3 regions of the Streptomyces sp. NPDC001843 genome follow, and region 2 is predicted to be linked to each of the others. Evidence: riboswitches for the same ligand, from Rfam matches in the RefSeq annotation. Region 2 holds a riboswitch; each other region holds the start of a gene.
The links. Region 2 has a riboswitch for thiamine pyrophosphate ahead of ACFYZQ_RS33150 (thiamine ABC transporter substrate binding subunit). Riboswitches for the same ligand answer to the same signal wherever they lie in the genome.
Positions count from the first base shown of each region.

Region 1: it holds a riboswitch for thiamine pyrophosphate, as region 2 does, so the genes downstream of both, thiC (phosphomethylpyrimidine synthase ThiC) here and ACFYZQ_RS33150 (thiamine ABC transporter substrate binding subunit) in region 2, are expected to answer to the same signal.
Region 3: it holds a riboswitch for thiamine pyrophosphate, as region 2 does, so the genes downstream of both, thiO (glycine oxidase ThiO) here and ACFYZQ_RS33150 (thiamine ABC transporter substrate binding subunit) in region 2, are expected to answer to the same signal.

Region 1 covers NZ_JBIATQ010000003.1:559,904-563,168, forward strand. Annotated here, with positions in the region: gene ACFYZQ_RS11075 (SsgA family sporulation/cell division regulator) at 1-345, shown strand, start outside; gene ACFYZQ_RS11080 (YibE/F family protein) at 434-1,798, opposite strand; TPP riboswitch at 1,871-2,059, shown strand; gene thiC (phosphomethylpyrimidine synthase ThiC) at 2,052-3,265, shown strand, end outside.
Region 2 covers NZ_JBIATQ010000016.1:89,500-92,764, forward strand. Annotated here, with positions in the region: gene ACFYZQ_RS33140 (FAD-dependent oxidoreductase) at 1-247, opposite strand, end outside; gene rlmN (23S rRNA (adenine(2503)-C(2))-methyltransferase RlmN) at 564-1,670, shown strand; TPP riboswitch at 1,693-1,800, shown strand; gene ACFYZQ_RS33150 (thiamine ABC transporter substrate binding subunit) at 1,871-2,953, shown strand; gene ACFYZQ_RS33155 (ABC transporter permease) at 2,998-3,265, shown strand, end outside.
Region 3 covers NZ_JBIATQ010000001.1:301,643-304,907, reverse strand. Annotated here, with positions in the region: gene ACFYZQ_RS01400 (thiazole synthase) at 1-399, opposite strand, end outside; gene thiS (sulfur carrier protein ThiS) at 402-602, opposite strand; gene thiO (glycine oxidase ThiO) at 599-1,759, opposite strand; TPP riboswitch at 1,757-1,868, opposite strand; gene ACFYZQ_RS01385 (hypothetical protein) at 1,921-2,271, shown strand; gene ACFYZQ_RS01380 (NAD(P)/FAD-dependent oxidoreductase) at 2,358-3,265, shown strand, end outside.

The DNA of each region.
Region 1 (3,265 bases), on a different contig from region 2:
TGTGATCCCTATGCCGTGCGGCTGACCTTCCACCTTCCCGGTGACGCACCGGTGACCTGGGCCTTCGGACGTGAGCTGCTGATCGACGGAGTGGGCCGGCCCTGCGGCGACGGTGATGTCCGCATCGCACCCGCCGGCTCCGAGGCGCTGGGCGAGGTTCTGATCCGGCTTCAGGTCGGCGCCGACCAGGCCCTGTTCCGCTCCTCCACGCCCCCGCTGGTGGCCTTCCTCGACCGTACGGACAAGCTGGTGCCGCTGGGCCAGGAGGGAGCGCTCGCCGACTTCGACGCCCACCTCGACGAAGCCCTGGACCGTATCCTCGCCGAGGAGCAGAGCGCCGGATGAAGCGTTACGGCCAGAGCGCCAGGTCCTCCGGCGCCCCACGTCGGCACGGAGCAGTAACGCTTCTCCGTACCAGGCCGGCCAGTTGAGCTCACCGCTTCCGGCGTCGGCCCCGGCCGCCGCGCACCGGAGCCGACGGGGCCGCGGCGGCCGCCGCAGTCCCCTGCACCGGGCGGTCTGCCGCCACCACCAGCGCCGCGAGGGCGGTGGTGACCGGCACGGAAGCCACGAGGCCGATCGAGCCCACCAGCGTGCGCACGATCTCCTCCGCCACCAGCTCACTGTTGGCGACCGTGCCCACGCTGCTCTGCGCGATGGAGAACAGCAGCAGCAGCGGCAGCGCGGCACCCGCGTAGGCAAGCACGAGCGTGTTGACCACGGACGCGATGTGGTCGCGGCCGATGCGGATGCCCGCACGGTACAGTCCACGCCACCCCATCGACGGATTCGCCTCGTGCAGCTCCCACACGGCCGAGGTCTGCGTGACCGTCACGTCGTCCAGCACACCAAGTGAGCCGATGATGACACCGGCGAGCAGCAGACCGCTCATGTCGATCGACGGATAGAGGCCGTGGATGAGGCCGGTGCTGTCATCGGTGTTGCCGGTCAGCGCGGCCCAGCCGATGAAGAGCTTGCCGAGAACGCCGATCAGCGACAGCGAGATCAACGTGCCGAGGACCGCCACGGAGGTCCGGGCGGAGAGGCCGTGGCACATGTACAGCGCGATCAGCATGATGGCGCTGGAGCCGACCACCGCCACGGTCAGCGGATCCGACCCCTGCAGGATCGCGGGCACGATGAAGAAGTCGAGGACCAGGAAGCTGATGGCCAGCGCGATCAGTGCCATGACACCGCGCATCCGCCCGACGACCACGACGGCGAGTGCGAAGATCCCCGCCAGCAGCGCCATCGGCATGCGCCGGTTGACGTCGGTGACCGAGTACTGCAGGTCCTTCGGCGCCGAGGGCTCATAGGCGGCCACGACCTTCTCGCCCTCGTGCAACTGCCGCGACTGGTCCGGCTGCACGATCTCGATGAACGTGCGGCCCTTGTCCTTGCCGGTGTCGACCCGGACCGTCGCCTTCTTGCAGGTACTGCTCCCCTCCTGCTGCGCCGAACCGCCCCCGCCCGTCGAGGTGTCTCCGGCCGCGCTGCCGCCGGAGGCGTTCACCGAGTTGCAGCTGACCTCGATGACCCTGGTGACCGTGGCCTGCTGGGTCTGCCGGTCGAATCCGACCCCGGTCCGCTTGTGGGGCGGGGCACCGCCGGGCCACAGAACCACGAGCCCGACCACGACCGCCACGGTGAACGGGATCAGGACGGCGGCGATGACCTTGCGCAGATGCTTCGAGACGGGTGCGGCCGGTCCATGGCTGTGACTGTGTGAGTGCCCGTGTCCCTCACCGGTCGTGTGCGTGTGCCCCGGCGGATGCTGAGGCTCGTGTGTCGTGGTCACCGCCCGATCATTGCAAGAAGGGCACAAGGCGCACTGTTCACCGCGCCACACATGACGCTAGCGTGGAGGCACCTTTGCACACGCGGGAGCTCGGAGCAACGGGCTGAGAGGGCGCTGACCTCTGTCTTTGCGATGTTTCACGTGGAACGTCATTCAGTCGAGTGATGTCTCACAAGAAGCACCGACCGACGGAAACCGCTGCGTCGACCGCCGAACCTGTTACCGGGTAATGCCGGCGTAGGGAGTAGGTCTCATGACCAACAAGGACGTACGCACGCCTGCCTCCACGCAGATCTCCGACGGCCAGGAGGCCGGGAAGTCCATCGGCTGGCACAAGGGGTATGTCGAGGGATCACGCCCCGACCTGCGCGTGCCGGGCCGTCAGGTGCACCTCACCAACGGGCAGTCGGTCACGTTGTACGACACCTCCGGCCCGTACACCGATCCACTCGTCGAAACCGACGTCCGCAGGGGCCTGCCGCCGCTGCGGGAGAACTGGATCATCGCGCGTGGCGACACCGAGGAGTACGCGGGCCGGCCGGCCCGCCCCGAGGACGACGGGATCAAGCACACCTCGCCACGGGGCGGCCTGCGCAACCTCGACGCGGTCTTCCCCGGACGACCCCGTCAGCCGCGCAGGGGGCGCGACAGCAAGGCGGTCACGCAGCTCGCCTACGCCCGTCGTGGCGAGATCACACCCGAGATGGAGTTCGTGGCCCTGAGGGAGAACGTTTCCCCAGAGGTCGTCCGCGAGGAGATCGCGGCGGGCCGGGCCGTGCTGCCGGCCAACGTCAACCACCCGGAGATCGAGCCGATGATCATCGGCAAGCGGTTCCTGGTGAAGGTCAACGCCAACATCGGCAACTCGGCGGTGACCTCCTCCATCGAGGAGGAGGTCGAGAAGATGACCTGGGCGACCCGCTGGGGCGCCGACACGGTCATGGACCTGTCCACCGGCCGCAACATCCACACCACGCGCGAATGGGTGCTGCGCAACTCCCCCGTTCCGATCGGCACGGTGCCGCTCTACCAGGCGCTGGAGAAGGTCGACGGCCGCGCCGAGGAACTGACCTGGGAGATCTACAAGGACACGGTCATCGAGCAGGCCGAGCAGGGCGTGGACTACATGACCGTCCACGCCGGTGTGCGCCTGGCATACGTGCCGCTGACCGCGAACCGCAAGACCGGGATCGTCTCGCGCGGCGGCTCGATCATGGCGGCGTGGTGCCTGGCGCACCACAAGGAGTCGTTCCTGTACGAGAACTTCGAGGAGCTCTGCGAGATCCTCGCCGCCTACGACGTCACGTACTCGCTGGGCGACGGCCTCCGGCCCGGATCGATCGCGGACGCCAACGACGAGGCGCAGTTCGCGGAACTGCGAACTCTCGGGGAACTCAACCGGGTTGCCAAGCGTTTCCACGTACAGACCATGATCGAGGGCCCGGGCCACGTCCCGATGCACAAGAT
Region 2 (3,265 bases):
GGCGGTCGACCACACGCTTGGCGTCCTCGCCCGGGCGGACCAGAGTGAGGAACTCGTCGTACAGACCGGCTGCGCGAAGCGCGATCTGTCCGGTCTCTTCGTGGATGTCGAGCAGGCCGCCCTGTGCACGGCTCGTCGCCGAAGCCTCACCCTCGTAGATCGTCGCGGCGACACCGTGAGCCTGAAGCACCCGGGCGAGCGTCAGCCCGCCCAGTCCCGCTCCGACGATGGCGATGGTCTTCTGCATGGTGCGCTCCTCTGTAGCGCCGACACGCGTCGGCGATGGACAGCGCCGTGAGCGGACGGGATGTCCGGTCTCGGCAGGAGACGCTCACCGATCAGAACCATCTGCATCGATGTATGTGCGATGCCCGGCGGGTGGACCCGCGAGACGTCGTTTTTCGCGACCCTGCGACTATAGCCCGGCATCCACCTCGCAGCGGTCGGGGCCGGGTCCGGGCCGTCCGAAGCCGACCAACGCTGACAGACAGCACCCACGGGTGACCGCCCCCACCCCGCTCCGGCCTGGGGGCCCGGAGTTGATCTGCCACACTGGAAGGGTTATGCCTGCACCCGGAGAACTCACTTTCGTCGCCCCGCGCGGAGCCAAGAAGCCGCCGCGGCATCTCGCCGACCTCACGCCCGCCGAGCGCAAGGACGTGGTGGCCGAGATCGGGGAGAAGCCGTTTCGTGCCAAGCAGCTCTCACAGCACTACTTCGCGCGGTACGCGCACGACCCGGAGCAGTGGACCGACATCCCCGCCGGGGCGCGCGGCAAGCTGCGGGAGGCGCTGCTGCCGGAGTTGATGACGGTGGTGAGGCATCTGTCGACCGACCAGGGGACCACCCGCAAGACGCTGTGGCGGCTGTTCGACGGGACGCTCGTCGAGTCGGTGCTGATGCGGTACCCGGACCGGGTGACGATGTGCATCAGCTCGCAGGCGGGGTGCGGGATGAACTGCCCGTTCTGCGCGACCGGGCAGGCGGGGCTCGACCGGAACCTGTCCACCGCCGAGATCGTCCACCAGATCGTCGACGGGATGCGCGCGCTCAGGGACGGCGAGGTCCCCGGTGGTCCGGCGCGGCTGTCCAACATCGTCTTCATGGGGATGGGGGAGCCGCTGGCCAACTACAAGCGGGTCGTCGGCGCCATCCGGGCCCTCACCGACCCCGCGCCGGACGGGCTGGGGCTGTCCCAGCGCGGCATCACCGTGTCCACCGTCGGGCTCGTCCCGGCGATCCACCGGTTCGCCGACGAGGGCTTCAAGTGCCGCCTCGCGATCTCGCTGCACGCGCCCGACGACGAACTGCGCGACACCCTCGTTCCCGTGAACACGCGCTGGAAGGTGCGCGAGGTGCTCGACGCCGGGTTCGAGTACGTCGAGAAGTCCGGGCGCCGGCTGTCCATCGAGTACGCGCTGATCCGGGACATCAACGACCAGGCCTGGCGCGGCGACCGCCTCGGGCGGCTGCTCAAGGGCAGGCCCGTGCACGTCAACCTCATCCCGCTGAACCCCACGCCCGGCTCGAAGTGGACCGCCTCCCGGCCGGAGGACGAGAAGGCGTTCGTGGAGGCCATTGCCGCGCATGGTGTGCCCGTCACCATCCGGGACACCCGTGGGCAGGAGATCGACGGGGCCTGTGGTCAGCTGGCGGCCACGGAGCGATAGGATCTGGCCACATCACATCTTCATATTCCGACAGGGGAGCGCCACAGCGCTGAGAGTGCGGCAGACGGGCCGCAGACCCTCTGAACCTCGCCCAGGTCATTCTGGGTAGGAAGTTCGGTCACCCACTCAAGCTGTTGTGCCCTGCCCGGACGTTCCGGGCGGGGCAGCGTTCTTCCTGGCCAACCCCAGGAGGACATCCAGTGCACCACAAGACGTTCGTGGCCGCGGCCGTCGGGCTCGGCCTCGTCGGGCTGTCCGCTCTGACGGGGTGCGGGGCGTCCGGCACCAAGGGGTCGACGGACTCCAAGACCGTCACCCTCGTCAGCCACGACTCGTGGGCCGTGTCCAAGAGCGTGCTCGCGGACTTCGAGAAGAAGTCCGGGTACAAGGTCAAGGTCCTCAAGAGCGGCGACGCCGGCCAGGCCGTCAACAAGGCCATCCTCACCAAGGACAACCCGCAGGGAGACGTCCTCTTCGGCGTTGACAACACCCTGCTCTCACGGGCCCTCGACAACGGGCTGTTCCAGTCCTACCGGGCCAAGGGCCTGGACACGGTGGGCGCCGGATATCAGCTCGACAAGGGCAAGGACCGGGTCACGCCGGTCGACTACGGCGACATCTGCGTCAACTACGACAAGGCGTACTTCGCCCGGCACAAGCTGGCCCCGCCCCGGTCCTTCGCCGACCTGGCCAAGCCCGAGTACAAGAACCTCCTCGTCACCGAGAACGCCGCCACCTCCTCACCCGGCCTCGGGTTCCTGCTCGGCAGCGCCGCGCAGTTCGGCGACCAGGGCTGGCCGGACTACTGGAAGAAGCTCAAGGCCAACGGCGTCAAGGTCGTCGACGGCTGGGAGCAGGCCTACTACCAGGAGTTCTCCGGCTCCTCCGAAGGGAAGAAGGCCGGCGGCGACAGGCCGCTCGTCGTGTCGTACGCCTCCTCCCCGCCCGCCGAGGTGATCTACGCCAAGAAGCGGCCCAGCACCGCCCCGACCGGTGTGTCGACGGGCACCTGCTTCCGGCAGATCGAGTTCGCGGGGCTGCTGAGCAACGCGAAGAACACCAAGGGCGGCAAGGCGTTCATCGACTTCCTGCTCTCCAAGGAATTCCAGCAGGACATGCCGCTGAACATGTTCGTCTACCCGGTCGTCAGGGGCGCCGCCGTGCCCGCCGAGTTCACCAAGTACGGACCGGCCGCCGCCGATCCGGAGACCATGGCCCCCGGCAAGATCTCCGCCAACCGTGACCAGTGGGTCAAGTCGTGGACGTCACTCGTACTGCGGTAACACCGCGCAGGGGCGCGCGCGGGAACGCGGTGCGGCTCGGCCTCATGGCCGTGCCCGTCGCGTTCTTCGCCGTGTTCTTCGCCTGGCCCGTGGCCGCGATCGTCGCGCGCGGGCTGAAAGTGGACGGCGCCTGGCGGTTCGGGCGGATCGCGGACGTGGTCACCCAGCCCGACATCCGCCATGTGCTGTGGTTCACCGTCTGGCAGGCGCTCGCCTCCACCGCGCTCACCCTGCTGCTCGCGCTGCCCGCCGCCTACGTCTTCGCCCGTCTCGACTTCCCCGGCAGGCAGGTGCTGCGGGCCGTGGTCACGG
Region 3 (3,265 bases), on a different contig from region 2:
GGTGTACGGCAGCACCGTGAACCCGTCGTCGACCAGCGTCTCCGCCGCGTCCAGCAGCTCCACCGGATCCGGCAGCAGCGTGCGCTCGTCGGCGATGACCTCCAGCTTCACCAGTGAGGTGCCCAGCGCTTCCCGGGCCAGCCGGGCGGTGAGCACGGCCTCCCCGGCGGTGAAGCACCCCGCGGTGTTCGGCAGTACCCGGATACCGAGCCGCTCCAGCACTGACAGCACCGACCCGTGCACGCCAGGATCCACCCGCCGCATCGCCACGGTCGTCAGCTCCGTGCCGGAGGCGACCAGCGCCCGCTCCAGTACCTCGAGGCTGGGCGCACCGCCCGTACCCATGATCAGACGGGACGTGAAGGACGTACCGTCGATGACGAAGGGGTCGTCTGCCATGGTCAGCCTCCCTGCACGGCGGTCAGGACTTCGACGCGGTCGCCCTCGGCCAGGGCCGTGGCCGGCCACTGCGCGCGCGGGACGACGGTCTCGTTGAGCGCGGCGGCCACTCCGCGCGGCGCCGCCGTGAGGGACTTCACGAGGGTGTCGAGAGCGGTACCCGGGGCGACCTCCCGGCGCTCCCCGTTGACGGAGATGTTCATACGGGCTGCTCCATGAGTGCCGTGCTGAAGCGCTTCGGGGTGAACGGGCGTGCCTCCTCGGGCAGTTCGCCGGTGGTCAGGGCCTGTGCCAGGGCGTCGCCGGTGACCGGGGTGAGCAGCACGCCGTTGCGGTGGTGCCCGGTTGCCAGCAGCAGCCCGTCCAGACCGGTCGGGCCGAGCAACGGCGCGTTGTCGGGGGAGCCGGGACGCAGCCCGGCCCGGGTCTCGGTGAGCGGCAGTTCGGTGATGCCGGGCACCAACTCGTGCGCGTCGCGCAGCAACTGGTACACCCCGCCGGCGGTCACCGTCGTGTCCCAGCCCACTTCCTCGCTGGTGGCCCCGACGACCAGCTCGCCGTTCTCCCGGGGCACCAGGTACACATGGCTGCCGCGCACCACGGCCCGTACGGTCCGGTTCAGGAACGGCGCGTACCGCTCGGGCACGGTCAGCCGTACCACCTGCCCCTTCACCGGCCGTACCGGCGGCAGCAGGTCACCCGGCAGGCCCGCGAGCCGCCCGCTCAGGCTGCCCGCCGCGAGCACCACCTGGCCCGCGCCCAGCGCGTCGCCGTCCGCGGTGGTGACACCGGCCGCCCGGTCCCGTACGACGTCGAAGCGCTCGGCCCACGCCCGGTGGAAGACCACCCCGGCCCGCTCGCACGCGGCGACCAGCGCGGCCGCCAGCCGGCGCGGGTCGATCTGGTGGTCGCGGTCCACCCGCAGCCCGCCGCGCACGCCCGGCGCGAGCAACGGCTCCAGGCGCCGGCACTCCCGACCGGACAGCCACTCCGACTCCAGTCCCGAGCGGTGCTGCAGGGCGTGCAGTTCGCGCAGGTGGGCGCGGTCGTCGGCGTCCAGCGCGACGGCGAGCGTGCCGCACCTGCGGTAGCCGAGGTCCAGGCCGGTGAGGTCGGTCAGCTCGGCCGCGAAGTCCGGGTAGCGGCGGGCCGAGGCCAGGTTCAGGCCGAGCAGTGTGTGCTCGCCGTGGTGCAGTTCCGTGACGGCGGCCAGCATCCCCGCCGCCACCTGCGCGGCCCCTCCGCCCGGCTCCGGGTCCACCACGGCCGTGGCCAGCCCGCGTTGCGCGGCGCGCCAGGCCGTGACCAGCCCGATGATCCCGCCCCCGATGACGAGGACGTCCGATGTACGTGACGACATGGGCGTCGAGCCCCTCCCTTCGCCGGCATGACCCGGATCAGGTTCGTACGGTCGGAGGCCGCCAGCCTCCCTCTCAGCCCGGTGCGTCCGGGCTCCCGCGAGTGCTTTACGGTGGCCACCCTAGCCCTCAGGGCACCGGACTCGTAAGGAGGCCTCAGCTCATGGCCCGTTCGCTCGACGGCCTCGTCCTCGCGCCCGTCGCCGACCAGGCCCCCGGCCAGGTGGGCACGCGCACCCGCTTCTCCTACCACGAGAAGGACGGCGAGATCTGGGCCGAGTACGCGGGTGGGGACGTCGTACGCGGGTACCTGGTGGGCACGCGCGAGGGCGACCGGCTGGACTTCCGGTACGTGCAACTCAAACGGGACGGAACAACCTCCTCCGGGCGCTGCGCGTCGACCGTGGCCGAGTTGCCCGACGGACGGGTGCGGCTGGAGGAGGCCTGGGCGTGGGAATCGCAGTCGGGAGCCGGGACGAGCGTTGTGGAGCAGGTCACTGAGCACGCCCCCTGACTGACGCACAGTCAGTTGACTATGGTGATCGAGTGAGCGAGCAGACGCGGGAGACGCGGGAACAGGGCACGTCACAGACGCGGCGAGTGGTCGTGGTCGGAGCGGGCATGGCCGGCGTGCAGACCGCGGTCGCCCTGCGCGAACAGGGCCTGAAGGGCACCGTGACGCTGATCGGCGCCGAACCCCACCAGCCCTACGACCGGCCCCCGCTGTCCAAGGCCGTGCTGCTCGGCAAGGCCGAGGGTTCCGCCTTCGACGTGGACTTCGAGGCGCTCGGCATCGAACTCCGGCTCGGCCGCGAGGCCTTGGGCGTGCGCCCCGCGGACCACGAGCTGGACACCGAGGCCGGGCCCGTGCCGTACGACGTCCTGGTGCTGGCCACCGGCGCCGAACCGATCCGGCTGCCCGGCGCGGAGGGCGTGCCCGGCGTGCACCTCCTGCGCACCCTCGACGACGCCGAGCGGCTGCGGCCGGTGCTCGCCCGGCAGCACGACATCGTGGTCGTCGGCGCCGGCTGGATCGGTGCCGAGTTCGCCACGGCGGCCCGTGAGGCGGGGTGCGCGGTGACGGTCGTGGAGGCGGCGGACCGCCCGCTCGCCGGCGCGCTCCCGGCCGAGGTGGCCGCGCCGATGGCGTCCTGGTACGCCGACAGCGGCGCGGTGCTGCGCACGCACGCGCGCGTGGAGCGCGTCGAGCCGGGCGCGGTGGTGCTCGACGACGGCTCGCGGCTGCCCGCGGGCGCCGTCGTCGTCGGCATCGGTGCCCGTCCCGCCACGGCGTGGCTGGCCGGCTCCGGCATCGAGCTCGGCACGCACCACGAGGTGGTGACCGACGAACACCTGCGAACCTCGGCCCCCGACGTGTACGCGGTCGGCGACTGCGCCTCCTTCCCCTCCCGCCGGTACGGGGAGCGGCTGCTCGTCCACCACTGGGACAACGCCCTCCAGGGCCCCCGCACGGTCGCCGCGAACATCATCGGTGAGACCCCCGCGGC